DNA from 3 places in the Cupriavidus sp. UME77 genome. Region 2 is predicted to be linked to each of the others. Evidence: predicted binding sites of a transcription regulator. Region 2 holds the regulator's gene; each other region holds the start of a gene.
What was found. Region 2 encodes FNR, which switches genes on or off when oxygen is low (the NO sensors DNR and NnrR bind a similar motif). Its sites were predicted from a motif close to TTGATNNNNATCAA; they were not measured.
Positions count from the first base shown of each region.

Region 1 (7,059 bases), on a different contig from region 2:
ACCGTGCGCCCTTCCAGCGCACGCGCGGAGCGCCCCGGCGTGTATTGCTTCCGGCGGCGGCGCAGTAATGCAAGCTGTTCGTTGCGCTCCTGGTTGAGATAGCTGGAGTCGGCGCCAACTCGTGCCGCGTAGGGCGTCACGTAGACCCAGCCGCTTTCATCGACCGCGCCGACCGCCATCTCGCGGTCGAATGGCGCCCCTAGCTTCCTGACCAGGACCACGTCCAGTTCGCCGCCGAGCCGCTCGGCGAGTATCTTGCCCATCGGCACGCCGCCCCGTGGAATGGCCAGCACAAGGGGATGGGCGTCGCCGTACCCGGCGAGCGCTTCGGCCAGCCGCTCGGCGGCCTCGTTCCTGTCCTGGAAAGTCATGACATTACCTCTTGCCTCTTACCGGCAAGGGGCTCTGGCTAGCCACCGAGCGGGCTTGCGGCCCTCAAGCGCGGTACCAATGAACATACAGGGTCTCATCGGCGTCGGGATAGTCGATTTCCAGCTTGCCCCGATACGCATGATGCACGGCAGAGCCGATATCGCGTGCCAGGTGAAAGCCCGTGGTCGTGATGGTGATGCGGTCCTCCTGAACCAGCGTCTCCATGATGCGCTCCATGGGATGACTCTCTCTCATCAGGGCTTCCCGGTGCCGCACTAGCCCGAGCATCTCATCCCGGTGCTCCTGCTGGAACGCCCCATCCAGCGTCAACTGCGCCGCGGGCACATGGTCGGCAATGCGGTGGCAGGCCGGGCACATCAGCGCCTTGGCGCCGGGCGGCACGGCCCGCCATTGCCAACGTCCTTTCAGGTAGACCGCGTGGCAAGCGGGACAGGAAGCGATGGCAGGCGCCTTCTCCGGCTGCTTGTAGGCATCGTGGATGGGATCCTGGGGAAGCCGGTCCCAACGGGCCGGCCTGACCTGGCTCGAACGCTCACGGACTTTCATGTCTGGCTCCTGAAATCGTATCGGGCAGCGCCCACGCGGCCTGCCTGCTGTTTCGCGGACTCACCTGGCGAGCCCGCCCACGGGAACGCCCGCGCATGCTCATCGCATGCCGCTCGGCGCCCCGAACATGTGCTCGTGCTTGCGCTGGCACGGGGTGCAGCGTTTGGCCGTGGGATACGCTTGCAGCCGCGGATAAGGAATGGGCTCGCCGCAGTCCAGGCACACGCCGTAGCTGAGCCCGGTGATCCGCTTTCGTGCCACCGCTATGTCGGCAAGTTCCATGCGGTAGTGTTCCGCCACGGCATCGTCCATGCGCTCCTCGGTGTCATGCTCGGCGAGATCCGCGTCGTCGCTCGGTTCGCGCTCGGCGGACACGGTACGGGAAACGGCTGCGGCGTCCATCTGGCCACGGATTCTCTGCTCTCTGCTGTCCAGCAAGGTGACGAGGCTGGAGAGCTGCTCTTTCGTTAAATCGGACATCGTTGACTCCCGGGCGCGGCAAGGTGGATCCACATCCATGATGCGATGACATCGGGCAGGCCGCTTGCGCCAGATCAAGTGATGGGCCGTTGGCACGAAGCGCCTGCGGCGTGGCGCGCTGAACCCTGGTTCCGCTTCAAGCTTCAATATAGGTGGGTGGCTGGCGGTTAGCTTGATGCGCGTCAATCTCACTTCCGGCGATGCACAGAGCCAGCCGCAGCGATGGTGCGCGCGGGCGCGGATATCGCGGCGGCGCTATGCGGGCAGTTAATGTGACTAGTGTGACATCAGGACCGGCACCGTCATGGTGTCCAGCAAAGCCCTGGTGACGCCACCCAGTACCAACTCGCGCAGGCGGCCGCGCCCGTAGGCGCCCATCACCACCACATCGGCGCCAAAATCCGCCGCGCGCGAGAGCAAGGTTTCGCCGATGGCGATGTCCGATCCTTCCTGGCAGTGTTCGAGCTCTGCTTGGACGCCATGGCTTGCCAGCGCAGCCATGGCATGGCCCGGCAGGCTCGCATCGGGCCGCGCGCCAGTACCTTGCGCGCAAAGCACCTTGGCCTGCCCGCCGCAGATCAGGGGCATGGCGTCGTGCAAGGCGCGCGTGGCCTCGCGTCCGCCGTTCCAAGCCACCATGACACGTGCGCCGGGTGCGGCGAACTGCCCGGCGAATGGAATGACAAGGACCGGCCTGCCGCCGTCGAGGATGAGGGTTTCCAGGAACTGGGTCGCCACAAAGCTGTCCGGGTCGCCCGGATCGTATTGCCCGGCAACGACAAGGTCGGCCTCGCGCACTTCGCGCAGCGCCATCATCAACGGATCGCCATCCACTGCCCGCCACTCGGTTTCGATCCCCAGGTCCTGCGTTGCCACCAGGAAGCGCCGGTGCACCTCCTCGCGCGCCTCGCTGCGCCGCTGGCGGTCCTCGTCGATATAGGCCGCGGCGCCCTCCATCAGGTAAAACCAGGCGACGTCCGGCATAAAGCCGGCAAACAGCCCGATCAGCCGGGCATGGCGGGCCACGGCGAGCCGGGCAGCGATTTCAAGCCGGTCCAGCGCGCGTGGGCTGGTGTCCAGGTGGACCATGATGCTGGCATATTCCATAGCATTCCTGTGCGGTTTGGGTTTGGGAACCTGAATCCAGTCTAGGAAGCGCTTGGACGTGGCTATTGACTCAGGTCAAGCCCGATACCTTCTGCACCTTCTGCACTGGTGCCGATTTCGGTAGCCTCCTGAGAATATGACGCACCTCTGTAAGCGAATGTATCCAAGATTGCGATGCGTAGCGATCCAGCGGAGAGTGCCTGAACCCCATGGCGCAGCGAACAGGCTCCGCCAACTCACCATCTAGCTGCGGTGCGCTCAATAGATCGCCAGAACAGCAGCACGGACAACGCGCCTGCAAAACCCTTCATCAAGAGCGCGCTTTTTCATACAAGCTCCGCCCCGTCGCTGGAGACGATGATGTTAAGTCCTCATGAATATGCAGCACTAATGCTTATCCTGGACTCTCAGGGGCCTCACGAGTTGAACCCCGATGATCTCCACGCGTTAGTGAAGCGGCAACTCGTCCGATTAGAGCAGCTATCCCCTAATCGATGCCGTCTGCATCTCACTGACCAGGGTCGCCACGTTCTCGAAGCCATCGGGAAAAGGCATTGGTCGGTACGCTGACTCGGCCGTACCTCAACCGCCGTGCGGTTCGGGGCGAATTGGCGCCTATGCCCCACGGTCGCGGAGTCCACCATCAGCGAAATGCGCAAGAAACGCTGCCATCGGCGTGGTGCAGTTCAGCCTTCGCTTCCCGCGAAGTCAACCAACACAGATTCGAACCCTCATCGGTGAGGAAAAACATGACCAAGAACGAGCGGATTCGCACCTTGCGGGTTACTACGGCACTGGCGGCAGGCCTGCTATGCGCAGCTACCTTTGCCCAGGCGCCTGGGGCCCCTCCTGATCGCAGCAATGCTGCGGTACCTTCCGGCATGACACAGATCGAGCCACCGAAGGATCCGCTGGTCCAGCGCCGCGATGCCAACAAGCAAGCATCGGACCAATACAAAGCCAAGAAGAAGGCCGCGAAGACCGAATACAACCAGAGCGTGAAGTCCGCCAAGCAGGACAAGAGCGTTGAGAAGAAGGCGAACGACGCGAAAATGAAGCAGGAAATGTCCAGTACGCCTGCCGACGCGCAGAAAAACTAAGCCCACACCGCAGCTTCCCTGGCTAGGTAAAACCGGTACACCCGCCGCTACCTCCAGGGAAGTGGTGCGTTCCTCGCACCTGATCTTGCGTCTCGTGATCGCTGACGTGGCAACATGAGGATGCGTCTGTCATCCTGCGGCCTGCTGACGTTGATACTCTTTGAATTTCATCTGCATATACGCCGGGCGCTCAATTTCATGCAGTTGCCGGGGATATTGCTCCGTGGCATTGAACCAGCTGGTCAGGCGTTGCTCGAGCTGCTTTCCCGGCGGACTTGACAGCGCACTCAGGTACGCGTCGATGGCCAAGTAGTAGCGCATGGTATTGCGCTCTATCAAGCCGCGGATACCTCCCACATATTTGCTGTTTCCAGCGGAAGCCACCTTGCCGATAGCTGTGAAGCCTACCTTGCCGCTACCGATGGTAGCCAGATAGGTGCTCATTGCAACGCGCCCGGCCAGTCCGTAGCTATAGGAATAGGTGAGATGCAAGAAAGTCCGATTCCCTTCAACGGGTACCGCCTCGAGCACAATCAGGTAGTCCTTGGTACTTAGCGGCCCGTTGTCAGCCCTAAGCTCTACCCGGAAGTACTCCGTAGTGGGGCTGGGTATCGCTCGGTAATTGAATTGCAAGCGGTAGGTGTCCACAAGCTTTTGCTCGACTTTCTTGCCTAGGTTCACCTCAAGTATGGTTCCGTTTCCTCCGATCGCAGCATGGCAGTACTTGATGTTAAGGTGCAATATCAGCACATCACACCAGTTGGCCGGCGCCTCAGGGCCACTATGCAGCGCCCCATCGACTACCGCGAACGGGTGATCCAACACGCTGTAGATCTCGCCTTTAAGCATAGAGGCCGACTCGATCGATTCCAGGTACAGCCTGCGTTGGAACGGACTGTGGTTGAGTTGTTGTACTGAACTCTCGTATCGGTCATGCAAGCTTGCAGCATTGTCCGCCGCCCGCGCGACTGACACATGGAATAGAAGGCACATCGTCAAGATTGCGATATGGTAGGCCTTGACTTGCGCGAACCTGTGTCGGCCGCGCTCCTGGCAAGTGCTCTCATTCATGAGTTCTCACGTCCCATATTGTTGGTGGCCAGTCACATCGGCGATAATCGCTGCGCACCGGCATGACAAAATATCGAACGGTCGTGCCTGTATCACGTAACCAATCTGGAGGACGCCATGCGTGACATCATCGACGGCTTTCTGCGCTTTCAGCGCGACGTCTATCCTCAACGAATCGAGCTTTTCAAGCAACTCGCAACGACACAGAATCCCAAGGCGCTGTTCGTCACCTGCTCGGACAGTCGCGTCGTGCCCGAGCTCCTCACCCAGCGTGAGCCGGGAGAACTGTTCGTCATTCGCAATGCCGGAAACATCGTGCCGTCCTACGGTCCGGAACCTGGTGGCGTTTCGGCCACCGTCGAGTATGCGGTCGCGGTCCTGGGCGTGCAGGACATCGTGATCTGCGGGCACTCCGACTGTGGCGCGATGGGCGCGATCTCGCGTTGCACTTGTCTTGATCACCTGCCGGCAGTCGCGAGCTGGTTGCGTCACGCGGATGCTGCAAAAGCAATCAACGCGGCGCATCAGTTCGATACCCCTCGCGCTAAGCTCGACGGTCTCGTCAGAGAAAACGTGATCGCGCAATTGGCCAATCTACGCACCCATCCGTCTGTGGCACTTGCGCTCGAACAGGGGCGCATGAGTCTGCACGGATGGGTTTACGACATCGAGGAGGGTAGCATTGATGCCCTCGACGGCCCGACACGACGATTCGTACCGCTTGCCGACTCGCCGACCACTGTGGCTGTGGCTTCGCGCAATCGCGGACAGGTGTGAGAGAAGCTGGCGGCGACTCGATGTAACAGGGACCCGCTTGACCAGGTGCCTGCGCCTGCAACGGCAGGACGGGGCCCTCGGGGTCGCCTCAGGCTGGCCCCGGCTTGAACTTGGTTTTCGTCGCTGGCACCCGGCGCCTGGGCGACACGCTAAGCGATTGATTTAAAATTGAAAGTGGCCATGGTGCCGACCAGGTGGTATTTGTCACATGCGCCGGAGCGCACAAGGTCGAATCATGGCGTAACACTGCCACCAGCTCCAGACGGGTTCCGCTGACTTTGCCAACGTCTCGTCGAGGTCTTCTTGCATCGCCGGCGGCCGTAGCCGCCTTGCCGCGACTTAGGACTTGAGCCAGGTAATCAGCTCTTCGCTGATGAAGCGTATGTTCAACTCGTCGTCCGACAGGGCCACGAAAGCACGCAAATTGTCGATGCCAACAAATCCCGTGTTATCGAACTCGTCGCCCAGCTGCTCGAGGAAGGGGAAGCCGCCACCCTGGTTTGACACGCCGATGAAGAGGAAATAAACCTCGTCCCTGCGTTCCTGAGATGCACGCAGCACATCCAGCGTGCGGCCCCTGTCCGAGTTTTCGCCGTCAGTGATGACAATCACCAGGCTGCGGCGCTTCTGACCGGACTGCACTACCTTGTCCTTCTTTCCGAAGAAGCGGCCGATGACGCTCGCCCTCTCAACGATTTGCGTCCAGCCGAAATGCGCCAGCATGCGCTCGAGCACGTAGGAGTAGTCCGTGCCGCCGTTCCAGCCGCTGACCTTGCCGATAATGTGCTTCTTCACGAAGCCCTGGTAGTTGTCGGCGTTGATGGGGCACACATCTTCGACGTGTGACGCGCCGTTAGAGAAGGTAAAACAGTCGACCTTCTTGTCCGGGTCGAAGGCAAGGCCCCAGGGAATCAGGCGCGTGAGCAGGTCATTGGTCACGCCGTCACGATGTTCGTCCTCGAACGAGCCCGACACATCGATTGCGAAGCCTACTTCAAGCTCTGGCGGCTTCACCACGCCAGCCTTCTGGAGATTGAGCACCAGAGCCTGGGTTGCCTTTTCGAGGTTCACTACGAGAGCCATGCTTTCTTCCTTTCAAGAAATTGAGTCAGGTCACTGAGCTTTTCCAGCACCAGGTACCGTTGTGTTTCGTTCGGTTTGTCGGTCAGCGTGGCGAGTTGCCCATACATCGCGGGCAACTTGACCAGCACGCCGTCCTGCACCAGGAGCACCAGTTCCTTGAACCTCGTCTCATCCTGGCGCAACGAGAGAATATTTTCCTGCGCCATGGCTTGCGATGTGGCGAGGGCCATCAGCCGTGACTGCAGCAGCAGTGCCTCATCCGTGCGTAGCCCCTCCAGCAGGTACTCGCCGGCGAGGAAGACCCCTTCCAACTCGTCCTGGGCGGCCACGTTGCGTGCGACCAGTTCCGCGAACGAAGACAGCAACGCCATCACCGTTTTCCCGTCGGTCGAAAGCCGAGCCTCGAGCTGGCGAATCTCCGCCTCGTTTCGCATCCAGACTGCGTTCGCTGACTTTTTCAGGAAGCCGCCTGCCATTGCATCCACTATCTCAGCCAGCAGCC
Region 1 covers NZ_LZZU01000007.1:109,356-116,414, reverse strand. Annotated here, with positions in the region: gene A9975_RS03680 (phosphoribosyltransferase) at 1-371, opposite strand, end outside; gene A9975_RS03675 (BCAM0308 family protein) at 436-939, opposite strand; gene A9975_RS03670 (TraR/DksA family transcriptional regulator) at 1,039-1,419, opposite strand; gene A9975_RS03665 (universal stress protein) at 1,696-2,526, opposite strand; gene A9975_RS03660 (hypothetical protein) at 3,276-3,626, shown strand; gene A9975_RS03655 (hypothetical protein) at 3,756-4,697, opposite strand; gene A9975_RS03650 (carbonic anhydrase) at 4,815-5,474, shown strand; gene A9975_RS03645 (VWA domain-containing protein) at 5,814-6,557, opposite strand; gene A9975_RS03640 (hypothetical protein) at 6,545-7,059, opposite strand, start outside.
Region 1: a site for FNR is predicted at 2,592-2,605, ahead of A9975_RS03665 (universal stress protein). Genes of this name have one in related genera too.

Region 2 (7,059 bases):
AGGAAGTTCTTGGTGGTGGCATAAAGCGCAGGCCGCCCGGGCACGTCACGGTGGCCGATCACCTCGATCCAGCTGCGGTCCTCGAGCTTCTTCACGACTTCGGTGCTGACCGCGACACCGCGGATTTCCTCGATATCGCCCCGCGTGACCGGTTGCCGGTAGGCGATGATCGCCAGCGTCTCCATCACGGCGCGGGAGTACTTGGGCGGCTTTTCTGGATTCAGCCGATCCAGGTACTCGCGCATGACAGGGCGGCTCTGGAAACGCCAGCCACTGGCCAGTGCCACGAGTTCCACGCCGCGTTGCTCCCAGTCGCGGCGCAGCTCTTCCAGCAGCACGCGAATGGTGTCGGCACCGACGTCGTCGGCAAACAGCCGGCGCAAGTCATTGACGCGCAAGGGTTCCTGCGCGCAGATCAGCGCGGTCTCGAGGACGATCTTCGCCTCTTGGGTATTCATGTTGATTGCGTGCAGCCTGTCTTTGCACCTGCGCCCCGGTTGATCCCGGGCGCACTGGAGATTGCGGGTTCAGCGGTAGGGATTGCCACCGCCATCTGGCCGCGCAGCCAACCGCATGCTTGATGCATGCCAGCCGTGCGCCTTCTTTTATTGCATCGGGTGCCGGACCTGACCGGCAGGAGATCGCCCGGCCACCGGCTTTAACTGCCAGTCGACGGAGCCCTTGCGTCGCGCCTTCCCCCTGATGTGGCGGACCTGTCCGGCGCGGCGTTTATCATCGAACGCACCGGGTGCAAGAAAATACGGATATCGGGCCTGCTGGCCTATTTCACCCCGCCCTGCCGTGGCTGGTCTTTTGAACCGAATCTTTTGAACCGGACGGCGGATGGGGAACGGTCCCTGGCGCTGATGCCTGCCTGGGTGTTCCTGGCATGCATCCCTGAGCAGCGGATGCTACCTGACGATGCCACGATGAAATACGCTGCGCGATATCGCTGTTCTTGCGATTGTATGGCATTCCCTGGCAAACCTGCAACCGATTCGCACAGCTACCTCAGCGAGGAAGTGACAGATACACCACGAAACAGCGCTTCAGAAGACCAGGCAGAATCCATGCGCGGCAAGCGTCTCAGGTAAAAGCAGCGCGCGCGCCACCCCGGCCAAGCCAAAGGCCACCACCGCAAGGCCAGCGCCAGCGCGCAACGCCGGGCGCCGCGAAAGCTGCCTGAGATAGCCGGACAGGCCCGAGATCACCAGCAGGTTCGGCAGGGTGCCCAGGCCAAACACGGCCATCACCAGCGCGCCCGACGGGGCATTGCCGGCCAGCAACGCCATGGCAAGAGCACCGTACACCATGCCGCACGGGACCAGCCCCCAGGCTAGCCCCATGCCGTAGCGGCGCAGCAAGCGGCCCTGCCCATGCGCCCGAGCCACAGCTGGCAAGCGCGCCCCGATAGCGCCAAGGCCGCGCAGCAATCCACCCGCGCCCCGGGCGGCGAGCCGCTCCAGCCAACCCGTACCCGTGGTGCGCCCGCGCAACATCCACAAGCCCGACAATGCCAGCATCACACTGCCGATCCCGAACAACCAGCGCTGCAGCGGCAGGTACTGTGCCTTCCAGACGCCAGCGCCAAGGGCGCCCAGCAAGCCTCCCAGCACCGCATACATGCTCAGCCGCCCGGCATGCATGACAAGCAGTTCCAGCAACCAATGGCCGGGACGCCGGAGCACCGTGGCAGGCACGCGCGCAACGCCGCCCTGCTCCGCCGCCAGCGCGATCCCGCCGCACATGGCGGCGCAGTGCACGCCGCCCAGCAAAGCCAGGGTAAATACGCTGATAAGCACGCCTATGGTCAACTTCTCCTCCCAATCACACAATCGCAACGTCCGGCGCGGTAAAATGCGGAGAACGCGCCCCCGCAGCTCCAAGAGGCGCTATCAACATGAAGCTTGGCGCCCGCGTACATCAGCGCGCTCGCAAAACATGACGACGGGCACGGCAAGCCGCGCTGCACAGATAGCGCACTGCCGCAAGACCCGCGCGCCAGGCCGATGTGGATAGCGCTTCCAACCGACGACTCTCAACGTCAAGCTCTCAACTCAATGCGCCTGCCACATCGCGCTTGATTGACTGCGCTAAACCGACAGGCCCCAATTGCTCACCACCATTCCCATTACCGAGATGTCGCCCCGCTGCTCCACTTGCTCGCTCGGCCAGCTCTGCCTGCCCGTCGGCATGTCGCAGCAGGACCTCGAAAAGATGGATACGCTGGTCCAGGACCGGGTGCGCGTACGCAAGGGCGAAACCCTGTACCGCCTCGGCGACCCTCTCACCGCCGTCTACGCGATCCGCTTCGGCACGCTCAAGACCCACCTGACAATGGAAGACGGCCGCTCGCAGATCACGGGCTTCCACCTTCCCGGCGAAGTCGTCGGCCTCGACGGCCTTGGCGAGATGCAGCACGCGTCGGACGCCACCGCGCTGGAAGATACCGAAGTCTGCGTGGTGCGCTTTGGCGATCTCCAGACGCTGTCCAACGTCCTGCCTTCCCTGCAGCATCAGTTCATGCGCCTGATGAGCAAGGAGATCTCGCAGGACCAGGTCATGTTGATCACGCTCGGATCGATGCGCGCCGAGGAGCGGCTTGCCGCTTTCCTGATCAACCTGTCCGAGCGCTTGTCCGCGCGCGGCTATTCGGCCTCCGAATTTGTGCTGCGCATGAGCCGCGAGGAAATCGGCAGCTACCTGGGGCTCAAGCTCGAAACTGTCAGCCGCCTGTTCTCGCGCTTTGCGGAAGCCGGCCTGATCCAGATTCGCCAGCGCCACGTCAAGCTGGTCGACATGGTGGGGATCAAGCAGATCGTCAACAAGTCCTGCTGACGCGCTCGTCGCGCGCCGCCCTCGCCCGCGGCGGATCGCCGCGATGCCGCGCCTGCTGGCCTGAACCGGCAAGGCGCGCATCACAATCACTCCAGCTCGTCCGTGTCCGCCAGCCGCGTGGGCATGGTGTACAGCGTCAAGCCGCTCGACAGCGAGCACAGCACCCACGCGATCAGGAAGCCCACGGTGTAGACCGCCTCCCGCGATGCCTCGACCGGCTGGCCGAAGAAGCGCAGGTCACCGGGATCGACCATGGAGAATACCAGCGCGGTCGTCAGCCCGGCGACCAGGAAAGCGGGCCACAGCACCCACATCAGCCAGCGTAGTCTCATGATCACCTCGCTTGCGCCGCGACCGGCGCTGCCTGGCGCGCGCTGCCCGCCTTCTCGACCACCAGGCCGTGGCGAGCGACCCCTTCCTCAATGGGCGGATCCGGGTGGGTCATGGCCAGCCAGATCGTGACCCCGCAGGCCACCATGGCAACGAACGGCCCACTCATCAGCAGCCACGGCCATGGCTCCTTCCACCAGGGATTGCTTTGCTGCGTCATCTGGCCTCCTCTAGTTCTAGATCGCGTATGTAGCGTACGGATTGGTGTATCCAGCGTCCCCCGCCGCCTCATAGATTGCGCGGCACGATAAAGCTGGTGCTCTGTCGAATCTCCGCGCCATGCGCCCCCGCGCCCTCGTCGGGCACCGCGGTCACCGTGACCTCGATCTTGTGCGTGCCCTGCGCCGCGGACTCGATCGGCACGCGCACCCGGATGGGAATCAGGCGATTGGACGTGGGCTCCAGGTTGCCGGCAGCGTGATCATATTCCACGGCCAGGCCCTTGAGCTCATCGCTGCCCGCGCTGACGGCGACGCGCATTGGCGCCTCTGTCGTGTTGATCAGTTGCAGCCGATACACGTTCTCGATCCAGCGCCCTTCCACTTCCCGCCCCAGCGCGCCGCGGTCGCGGATGATATCGACCTTGAGCGGCGTACGCATGGCCAGCGAGGCCATGAAGCCGGCGACCAGCGCCAGCCAGATCACCGAGTAGATCACCGTGCGTGGCCGCACCAGGCGCTTGCGCGCCACGCTCTCGGAGAGCGCGCTGCGCATGGCGTTCTCGGACGTATAGCGGATCAGCCCGCGCGGGTAAGCCATCTTGTCCATGACCTGGTTGCAGGCGTCGATACAGGCGCCGCAGCCAATGCAGTCGTACTGCAGGCCATCGCGGATATCGATGCCAGTAGGACAGACCTGCACGCAGATGCTGCAATTCACGCACGAGCCCAGCCCGGCGGCCTTGTGGTCCGCCTTGCGCGAGCGGCTGCCGCGCGGCTCGCCGCGGCCCACGTCATAGGTGACCACATAGGTGTCGCGATCCACCATCACGCTCTGGAAGCGCGCATACGGGCACATGTACTTGCAGACCTGCTCGCGCATGAAGCCGGCGTTGCCCCAGGTGGCAAACGAGTAAAACAGCATCCAGAACGTCTGCCACGGACCCAGCGAGAGGCTCAGCACCTGCGCGCCGAGCGTGCGAATGGGCGAGAAGTAGCCGACGAAGGTAAAGCCCGTCCATAGCGCGATCACGATCCAGAGCGTGTGCTTGGTGGCCTTCAGGCGCAGCTTGCGTACGCTCCAGGGGTCGCCGTCCAGGCGGATGCGGGCAAAGCGGTCGCCTTCCACATGCCGCTCGATCCACATGAAGATCTCGGTGTACACCGTCTGCGGACAAGCGTAGCCGCAGAACAGCCGCCCCGCGATCGCCGTGAAGAGAAACAGCGACACCGCGGAGATCACCAGCAGCACGGCAAGGTAGATCACGTCCTGGGGCCACAGCACCAGGCCGAATATATAGAACTTGCGCGCGCCGAGATCGAACAACATGGCCTGGCGGCCATTCCACTGCAGCCAGGGCATGCCATAGAAGAACAGCTGGGTCAGGACCACCATCCAGACCCGCCAGCTCGAGAACGCACCCGACACCGAACGCGGATAGATCTTGCGGCGGACTTCGTACAGGGTCTCGTCCGACGTTTCCGCGTCCGCCGAGTCAGGTGCGGGCGCGCGCAGCGGCGCCCACGCGGCGCCATTCCTTTCAAGCGGCTCCGGTCCGGGGGCGTTCATGGGCGAACACCCTCGCCGCGGTGCGAACCCGGCTGACAAGCACAAGCATGGTGGCTCATTGCCTGCCCCCCTCGCCTGCACCGCCGCCGGTGTTGGACAGGCCCCAGACATAGGCCGTCAACATGCGGATACGCTCCGGCGTGAGGATTTCCTCGTGCGCCGGCATATGGTTGTTATGACCCTTCAGGATGGCATCGACGATGTTCGCCTCCGAGCTGCCGTACAGCCACACGCGGTCCGACAGGTTAGGCGCGCCAAGCGCCTGGTTGCCCTTGCCGGAGGAGCCATGGCAGGCCGCGCAGGTGGACTTGAACGTGCTCTCGCCGCGCGAGGCGCGGATCGGGTCGGAAGACAGGCCGGACAGCGAACGCACGTATTGCGCCACGTCGCCAGCGAGCTTGCCGTCGATGGTCGAGGCGAACGACGGCATCACGCCGTTGCGGCCCTTGGTAATGGTCTGCGTGATGGTCTCGGGATCTCCGCCGTACAGCCAGTCGTTGTCGGTCAGGTTGGGAAAGCCGCGGCTGCCGCGCGCATCGGAGCCGTGGCATTGCGCGCAGTAGTTGAGAAACAGGCGTTGGCCGATCTCGCGCGCCGCCGGGTCGGCCGCCACCTGCTTGACGTCCATCTGCATGTACTTGCCATAGACCTCGCGCTGCAGTTGCTCGGCTGCCTGGCGGTGCGCCTCCAGCTCAACCCGGCTGGAGGTCTTGAGCACGCCGGCGTAGGAACCCAGGCCGGGGTACAGCACCAGGTAACCCAGGCCAAAGATGCATGCCAGCAGGAACATCCACATCCACCAGCGTGGCAGCGGGTTGTTCAGCTCGCGCAGGTCGCCGTCCCACACGTGGCCGGTGTCCTCGGGCGCGCCCACAACCTTGGTGACCTTGCGCTGGGAGAACAGCAGCCACACGCACCAGACGATGCCGACCAGCGCGATGGCGGCAATGTAGTAGCTCCAGAAATCCGTGAAGAAGTCGCTCATGACTCAGTGTTCCTGCGTGGTGTTGTTTGCGCCGCCGGCATGACGCGCGACGCGGTGGCCGGCATCGGGCCTGGCGTCTTGGCGTGCGGCCAGCGGCTCGTCGGGCAAGGCGAACGGCAGCATGGCCGACTCCTGGTTGGCGGCCTTGCGCCCGGACGACCAGGCCCACCAGCAGATGGCGATGAAGGCAGCCATCGAGATCACAGTGGAAAACGCGGTGATCATTGCCATGGCTTACTCCTTGGCCGGCGTGGCTGCGGGCTGCGCGGCGGCCGCGGTATCGACCCGCACATTGCGCTTGGCGATGCCAAGCTCCTGCAGGTAGGCGACCATCGCGTCTTCCTCGGTCTTGCCGGCCAGCGTGGCAGGCGCCTGCTCGATCTCGGCGTCGGTGTACGGCACGCCGAGACGGCGCAGCGCACGCATGCGGTCGCGGACATCGTTGGTCTGCAACGGCGTTTTCTCCAGCCACGGGTAGGACGGCATCACCGATTCGGGCACCACGTCGCGCGGATTGCGCAAGTGGATGCGCTGCCAGTCATCGGAGTAACGTCCGCCCACGCGCGCCAGGTCGGGACCGGTACGCTTGGAGCCCCACAGGAAGGGATGGTCGTAGACCGACTCGCCCGCCGTGGAGTAATGGCCATAGCGCTCGACATCGCCCTGCAAGGTGCGCACCTGCTGCGAATGGCAGCCCACGCAGCCCTCGCGGATATAGATATCGCGGCCCATCAGGCGCAGCGCGGAATACGGCTTGATACCCGCGTCGGGCTCGGTGGTGGAGTGCTGGAAGAACAGCGGCACGATCTGGACGAGCCCGGCGATGCTGACCACCAGGATGGTGCAGATGATCAGCCACCCGATATTCTTCTCCAGGGTCTCGTGCGTAAAGAAGCTTCGTTTTTCGGACATCGTTTCTATCCTGGAATGATCAATGGGCGGAGGCGGAAACGCTGGTCGGGATCAGTGCATCCACGGCAGGCTTGCCGATGATGGTCCTGGCCACGTTGTATGCCATCAGCAGCATGCCGGAGAGGAAGCACAAGCCACCCAGCAAGCGGATCAGGTAGAACGGGTACTTGGCCTTGACCGCTTCCACGAAGGCGTAGGTCAGCGTG
Region 2 covers NZ_LZZU01000060.1:29,140-36,198, forward strand. Annotated here, with positions in the region: gene scpB (SMC-Scp complex subunit ScpB) at 1-458, opposite strand, end outside; gene A9975_RS23870 (sulfite exporter TauE/SafE family protein) at 1,050-1,814, opposite strand; gene fnr (fumarate/nitrate reduction transcriptional regulator Fnr) at 2,113-2,838, shown strand; gene A9975_RS23880 (hypothetical protein) at 2,925-3,170, opposite strand; gene A9975_RS23885 (hypothetical protein) at 3,173-3,388, opposite strand; gene ccoG (cytochrome c oxidase accessory protein CcoG) at 3,457-4,956, opposite strand; gene ccoP (cytochrome-c oxidase, cbb3-type subunit III) at 5,012-5,941, opposite strand; partial or broken gene A9975_RS38590 (cbb3-type cytochrome oxidase subunit 3) at 6,038-6,172, opposite strand; gene ccoO (cytochrome-c oxidase, cbb3-type subunit II) at 6,176-6,853, opposite strand; gene ccoN (cytochrome-c oxidase, cbb3-type subunit I) at 6,873-7,059, opposite strand, start outside.

Region 3 (7,059 bases), on a different contig from region 2:
GATTCCCGGCGCCAGGAAGGAAGATATCGAGGTGTCCGTCGACCGCGGCACGGTGATGATCTCGGCTAAGGTGGAAAAGTCTTCCGAGCAGAAGGAAGGCGAACGTGTGATCCGGCGTGAGCGCTACAGTGGCTCGATGCAACGCGCCTTTACCCTGGACAGTTCCGTGGACGAAAGCAAGGTGGATGCCAGCTACGAGAACGGTGTCCTTCGGGTGGTACTGCCCAAGAAAGAAGCCTCGCCGCAACAGCGTGTGACGATCCGCTGATTCGCTGTTTTCCAGGGCTACCCACGGGCGCCAATACGGCCAATACAGCCACTGCACCGAGCACCCCCCGCCGCATCGTAACTCGCGTTAGACCGCTGAACCCAGGACGGAGGGCGCGATGACCGATACTGAACGCTGGCGGCTCCCCGGCAAGCGTCTGCCTTGTCATGTTCTCGTTTATCTGGCGGGCGCCTTCATCCGATGCGCGCCTGCGCATGGCCAAGGACATGGGCGCGGATATCACGATCAATTTCCATCAGGTCGATGTGGTCGACGAGATCCTGAAGCTGACGGGTGGCCGGGGCGTAGACGCGGCCATCGAGGCGCTGGGTACGCAAGGAACCTTCGAGGCCGCGTTGCGCGTGCTCAAGCCGGGCGGCACGCTGTCAAGCCTGGGCGTTTACTCGAACGACCTGCGCATTCCGAAGGATGCTTTCCATAGCGGCCTTGGCGATCATCGTATCCTGACGGCGCTGTGCCCCGGTGGCAAGGAACGGATGCGCCGCCTGATGCAGGTCATTCAGAGCGACAGGTTGAATCTCGGACCGCTCGTCACGCATCGGTTCAAGCTCGATCAGATCGAGTCGGCGTACGAGCTGTTCGCTAACCAGCGCGATGGTGTGCTGAAGGTCGCCATCACACCTTGAACAGGTTGCGCCGCCGCAATCCTACGCCACCAATGCGCCGACTGCCGCACGCGGTAGGTGCGGTGCGCGCGGGCTCGAGTCGCAACGCGCTCCTAGCCCTCCAGCACGTAGCTCCCGGGTGCGTCTGCGAGCGCGCCTTGCGCCGCGTCGCGCGCGGGGACCCGGCCAGTGGAGTGCGACGCCAGCCAGCCCTGCCAGCAGGGCCACCAGGATCCCTCATGCCGTTGCGCAGTCGAGAGGTAGCGTGCGGGGCTGCCATAGGTGGCCTGCGCCGCGCGCGTTTCCACCCGGTATCGGCGGCCGGGATGCGAAGGGTCGGCCACGATGCCAGCATTGTGGCCGCCTGAGGTCAGCAGGAACGTCAACGGCGCCGACGTCAGCAGATGCAGCTTGTAGACCGAGCGCCAGGGCGAGACATGGTCATGCTCCGTGCCTACCGCGAAGATCGGCATGCCAATGTCCGACAGGGCGACGGGACGCCCGTCCACGCAATAGCGTCCTTCTGCCAGGTCGTTGTTGAGGAACAGCTTGTGCAGGCACTCCGAATGCATGCGAAAGGGCAGGCGGGTGACGTCCCGGTTCCATGACACCAGATCGTTCGGGCGCAACCGCTTGCCGAGCAGGTACTCGCTCATCATGCGGGACCAGACGAGGTCGCGCGAATGCAGCATCTGGAAGGCGGCTGCCATCTGGGGACCGTCCAGGTAACCTTGCTGGCGCATCATCGCGTCCAGCGTGGACAAGGCGCTGCTGTCGATAAACAGGCCGAGTTCTCCTGGCTCGGTGAAATCTGTCTCGCTGGCGAACAAGGTCAGGCTTTGCAGTGGCAAGCCACTGTCGTCGCGGCTAAGCGCCGCCGCGCAGATCGACAGCAGCGTGCCGCCCAGGCAATAGCCGGCGGCGTGGATGCGCGTACCGGGGCAGCGTTCCTGCACCGCGCGCAAGGCAGCCCGCACGCCGAGGCGCTGGTAATCGTCAAGCCCGAGGTCGCGCGCTTCGGCACCCGGGTTCTTCCACGAGATCATGAAGACCGTGTGGCCTTGCCCGACCAGGAAGCGCACCATCGAGTCACGCGGCTGCAAGTCCAGGATGTAGTACTTCATGATCCAGGAGGGCACGATCAGCACTGGCTCCCGCCATACCTCGGCGCTGGCCGGCGCGTACTGGATCAGCTCGATCAGGGCATTGCGGAACACCACCTTGCCGGGCGTAATGGCGACGTCCCCTCCAACCTTGAAGGTGGGCGGGCGGCGCAGCTTTGGGTCGCGCGTCAGGTCCGCCATCACGTCCTGCATATCGTGCAGCCAGTGCCGGGTCCCGTTGACGAAATTGCCGCCGGCGCTGGCTGCCGTGGCCTGCAGGACCACGGGATTCAGCCACCAGGCATTGCCGGGCGAACAGGTATCGAGCATCTGCCGCGCGCAGAACGACACGATCCGCTCATGGTGCCGGGATACGCCACGCAGCCCGTGCGTCAACGACGCCCATAGCGCCTCGTTGTTGTGAAAGGCATCGCGCCAGAAGCGAAAAGGCCACTGCGACCAGGCGGGGTCGGCGAAGCGCAGGTCGGACGGCGGGGCCGTTGCGCCGGGCGCTGGTTGCGCAGTGGCCGGACCCGGCAACATGCCGCCGGTCGCGGCAATCATTGCACTCATCCACTCCCCCAGGGACGTGTCGACCTTGCCAGGGGAGACGGCCAGGTGCAACGCCCAGTCCAGTCCGGCCAGCCAGAACGAGGCAAGCGACATGCCTTGCGTCGCGCAGGCCAGCGCGGAGCGCACTTGCTCGTCGAGCTGGTCCGGTGCAGCCTCGATGGGAGCACAGCCACACTCCGCCTCGGGCGCAGCGGCAGGTTCACGGGTTGGCATAGGTGCGTTCATTGCATGTGCTGCCCGCCATTGATGGCGATATTGGCGCCGGTGACAAATGCTGCGTCATCGGAGCACAGGAAGGGAATCAGCGCCGCGACCTCTTCCGGGCGCCCAAGCCTGCCGACAGGGGCCACGGGCGCAGGCCGGCCGGATCAGTCGGGGTTTCCGCCCGAGGCCGGGCAGGTCCTGACGCCGAGCAGGCTGTAGAGGGGGCAGTTGCGCACGAGCCCTGTCAGGAGCGGGATCACGCCGATCCATCCCCACACGCCGATCGTGCCGGTGACGGCAAGGCCGATCAGGGCCAAGCCGACAACGATCCTGAGCGTGCGGTCAACCGTACCGATATTGATTTGCACAGCATCCTCCTTTCGATAGCCCGTTAAATGCAGGTGCAGCGTTGCCGGGTTCGTTTCGCGATCCGGCTGCTGCACAAGCCCAATATAGCCAGATGGCTGCCGGTGGCCTTGATCTATGGCAACTTTGACGCGTACTAGCACTAGCACTGGAGTGCACGCAGCTCCGGCGTCACCGGCCACGCCGCAGGCGAGATTGATCTGCGTCAAAGGCCATCAAGCGCCCGATACTAGACTGAGTACACGGCACCAGCATGCCTTGATGCCCCCTGCGCAGCACACGGTCAAGAAAGCAAGAACATGGTGCCCGGTATCCTCAAACTCGCGTACAAGCTGCTGGTCAACGACCGGGCCAAGTTCACCGGATTGCTGGTCGGGATCACATTCGCGGTGTTCCTGATGATCGAGATGACCTCGCTGTTCGCCGGCGTGCTCAATCGATCGTCGTCGACCGTGTACAACATCGGCGCGAGCATCTGGGTCATGGACCCGGCGGTCAATACCGTGGCCAATACCATCGGCATGCCGGACTACGTGCTCGATGCCGTGCGCAGTATCGAGGGCGTCAAGTTTGCGGTGCCGCTCTACTCGGGCGGCGCGCTGGTACGTCTGCGCAGCGGCACCTACCAGCCAGTGACCGTGGTTGGCATTGATGACGCCAGCCTGTTCGGGCGCCCTGACGTGCTCAATGGCAGGATCGAGGACATCTACGCCGAGAACGCCTTCCTGGTCGTCAAGGATGCCGAATTCGACAAGCTGGAGAACCCGGCGGTGGGCACCGAATTCGAGATCAACGATAACCGCGGCGTCATCGTCGGGATTGCACAGGTCTCCACCACGGGCCTGTTTGGTGTGCCCACGCTCTACACGACCTACCAGCGCGCCATCCAGTACCTGCCGACCACGCGCTACACGATTTCCTACATTCTCGTGGAGCCCAAGTCCATGGCGGACGTCACGCGGATTCAGCAGGAGGTGCAACGGCTGGGCTACCGCGCGCTCACCAAGGCGCAGTTCATCCAGCGCATCTCGGATTTCTACAAATACAAGACTGGGCTCGGCACCAATATCCTGCTGATGACCGTGATCAGCTTTATCGTCGGCCTGTCGATCTCCGGGCAGACGTTCTACACCTTTATCCTCGAGAACCTGGAGAAGTTCGGCGCACTCAAGGCCATCGGCGCCAAGGGGCACGAACTGGTAGCGATGATCGTGTTCCAGGCGGCTTTCACCGCGCTGACCGGCTACGGCCTGGGCATTGGGCTGTGCGCCATCCTGATCAGCCTGGCGCGGCTGCGTATCCCCGACTACGCCGCCATGATCACGTTCTATAACCTGGGCCTCGCACTGGTGATGGTGATCGTGATCGCTGCCGTGTCCGGTTATATCGGCGTGCGCAAGGTGCTGCGCATCGAACCCTTCGACATCTTCCGGGGGTAAGCATGCCGCGCGTTGCCATTGCCGCAAAGGCGCTGGAAAAATGGTTCGGCCAAGGGGAGGCCCGGACCAATGCGCTCAGGCAGGTCACCTTCGAGGCGTACTTCGGCGAGATCCTGTTTATCGTAGGCCCATCCGGCAGCGGCAAGACCACGCTGCTGAGCGTGATCTCCGGCATCCTGCGCCCGGACGGTGGCGAGGTGGTGATCGACGGCACCAGTATCTGGCAGATGGACAACGATGCGCTGGCGGCGTTCCGCCTCGCCAGGATCGGCTTCGTGTTCCAGGACTTCCACCTGTTTGGGCGCCTGACCACGCTGGAAAACGTGGCGATCCCGCTGATTCTCAAGGGCCGCGACTGGAACGATGCGCTGAACGAAGCCAAGCGCTACCTGGAGATCGTCGGGCTGGCCAACCGCGCCCAGTTGCCGCCGATCAAGCTCAGCGGCGGCGAGCAGCAGCGCGTGGCCATCGCCCGTGCCATTGTCAGCCAGCCCGACATCCTGATTCTCGACGAGCCCACGGCCTCGCTGGACGGCGACACCGGCCACGCCATCATGGAGTTCGTCAAGGTGCATATCCTCAACGACAAGCGCTGCATCGTGATCGTCACCCACGATGCCCGCATCTTCGACATGGCCACCCGCATCCTCGATATGGAAGATGGCAAGCTCAAGGGTATCGAGCGGGGAGAGGCACGATGAAGAACAAGCTGTTGTTCATCCTCTCAGCGCTGGGCGCCCTGATCGGCGTGGTGGCGGCCATTCTCTATGCTCAGCAGCGGCCGCCGCTGCCGCCGGTGTTCCAGCCAGCGGCCAATCCGTACAAGAACGGTATCTACGCCAATGGCATCATCGAGAGCTACCAGGACAACGGCGCCAATATCAACCTGTATCCCGAAGTCGCGGGAACGGTAGTCCGTATTCCGGTGCGCGAGGGGCAGGAGGTGGGGCGGGGCGCGGACTTGCTGGTGATCGAGGATTCCGTGCAGCGCGCGCTGGCCGCGCAGCAACAGGCGCAGGCGGAGGCTGCCGAGGCCCAGCTCGCGCAGCTCAGGGCGCAGCCGCGCAAGGAAACGCTGGAGGTGGCGCGCGCGCAGGCCGAGGCGAGTTCCGCCAGCCTGAAGACGGTGCAGGACCAGCTCGACAAGCTGCAGCGGTCCTATGCGCTCAACGCCCGCTCCGTCAGCCAGGACGCCATGGACAACGCCGCCAATGCGGTGCGCGTGGCGCGCGGCAACCTCGACGTGGCGCGCCGCCAGCTGGAGCTGACGCGCGCCGGCGCCTGGGTCTATGACATCCGCAATCAGGAACGGCAGGTCGATGCGTTGCGTAAGGCCGCGGCTGCCTCCACGGCATTGCTCGGCAAGTACGTGATCCGCGCGCCGGTGGACGGCGTGGTGATGTCGGTCAATACGGCGGTGGGCGCCTATGTGTCCTCGCAAGGCACCTACGGCACCTATACGCAGGCCAATACCCCTGTGATCGTGATGGGCAGCGCACCAGGCACGCTGGCGGTGCGCGTGTATGTCGACGAGATCCTGCTGCAGCGCCTGCCGAGCGCAAAATCCGGGCAGGCGCTGCAGGGAAGGATGTTTGTGCGCGGCACCAACACCAGCATCCCGCTGGAGTTCGTGCGCACGCAGCCTTACGTCACGCCAAAGATCCAGCTGTCCGACCAACGTACCGAGCGCGTGGACGTGCGCGTGCTGCCCCTGCTGTTCAGGTTCAGCCCGCCGCAGAACCTCACTGTCTATCCGGGCCAACTGGTCGATGTCTACCTGGGTGGCGCCTCATGAAGCGCCATGCGCTGCCCGGGTTCGCGCTAGTCCTTGCCTTGCTGGGCGGCTGCGCCGTGGGCCCGGACTTCGTCCGCCCCGAGCCGGCGGTGCCGGCCAGCTACACGCGCGATGCAGACGCGGTGCGCACGGCGCCCGGTGACGGGATCTCGCAAATTTTCATGGAAGGGGCCACGTTGCCGGCGGACTGGTGGCGCATGTTCGGCAGCGCCGCGCTGGACGGCGCCATGATCCGGGCTCTGGCGGGCAACCCCACACTGCAGGCGGCGCAGGCCAACCTGCGGCAGAGCGAGGCTGCCATGCGCGCCGGTGCCGGCGTGTTCTACCCGCAGCTGGACGCCGCAGCCGGGGCCACCCGGCAGTCGGCATCGCCGGTCCGCATCGGCCAGGCCGTCCCGGGCACCGTCTTCAACTTGTTCTCGCTGAGCGCGACGGTCAGCTATACGCTCGACCTGTTCGGCCTGAACCGGCGCACGGTCGAGGCGCTGTCCGCCCAGGTCGACCTGCAGCGGCAGACGCTCGGCGCCGCCTACCTGGCGCTGACGGGCAATCTGGTCAACACCGTGGTCGCACAGGCCGGCTACGCGGCGCAGATCCAGTCCACCACCGAGCTGGCGGCCCTGGTGCGCGAACAGGTGGAGATCACGCGCGCGCAGGTGCAGGCCGGCACGACAGCACACGCCAG
Region 3 covers NZ_LZZU01000007.1:120,031-127,089, forward strand. Annotated here, with positions in the region: gene A9975_RS03690 (Hsp20/alpha crystallin family protein) at 1-268, shown strand, start outside; partial or broken gene A9975_RS03695 (zinc-binding dehydrogenase) at 466-915, shown strand; gene A9975_RS03700 (alpha/beta hydrolase) at 1,008-2,783, opposite strand; partial or broken gene A9975_RS03705 (SDR family oxidoreductase) at 2,792-2,923, opposite strand; gene A9975_RS03710 (DUF2892 domain-containing protein) at 2,939-3,142, opposite strand; gene A9975_RS03715 (ABC transporter permease) at 3,443-4,579, shown strand; gene A9975_RS03720 (ABC transporter ATP-binding protein) at 4,582-5,280, shown strand; gene A9975_RS03725 (HlyD family secretion protein) at 5,277-6,374, shown strand; gene A9975_RS03730 (efflux transporter outer membrane subunit) at 6,371-7,059, shown strand, end outside.
Region 3: a site for FNR is predicted at 3,336-3,349, ahead of A9975_RS03710 (DUF2892 domain-containing protein). Genes of this name have one in related genera too.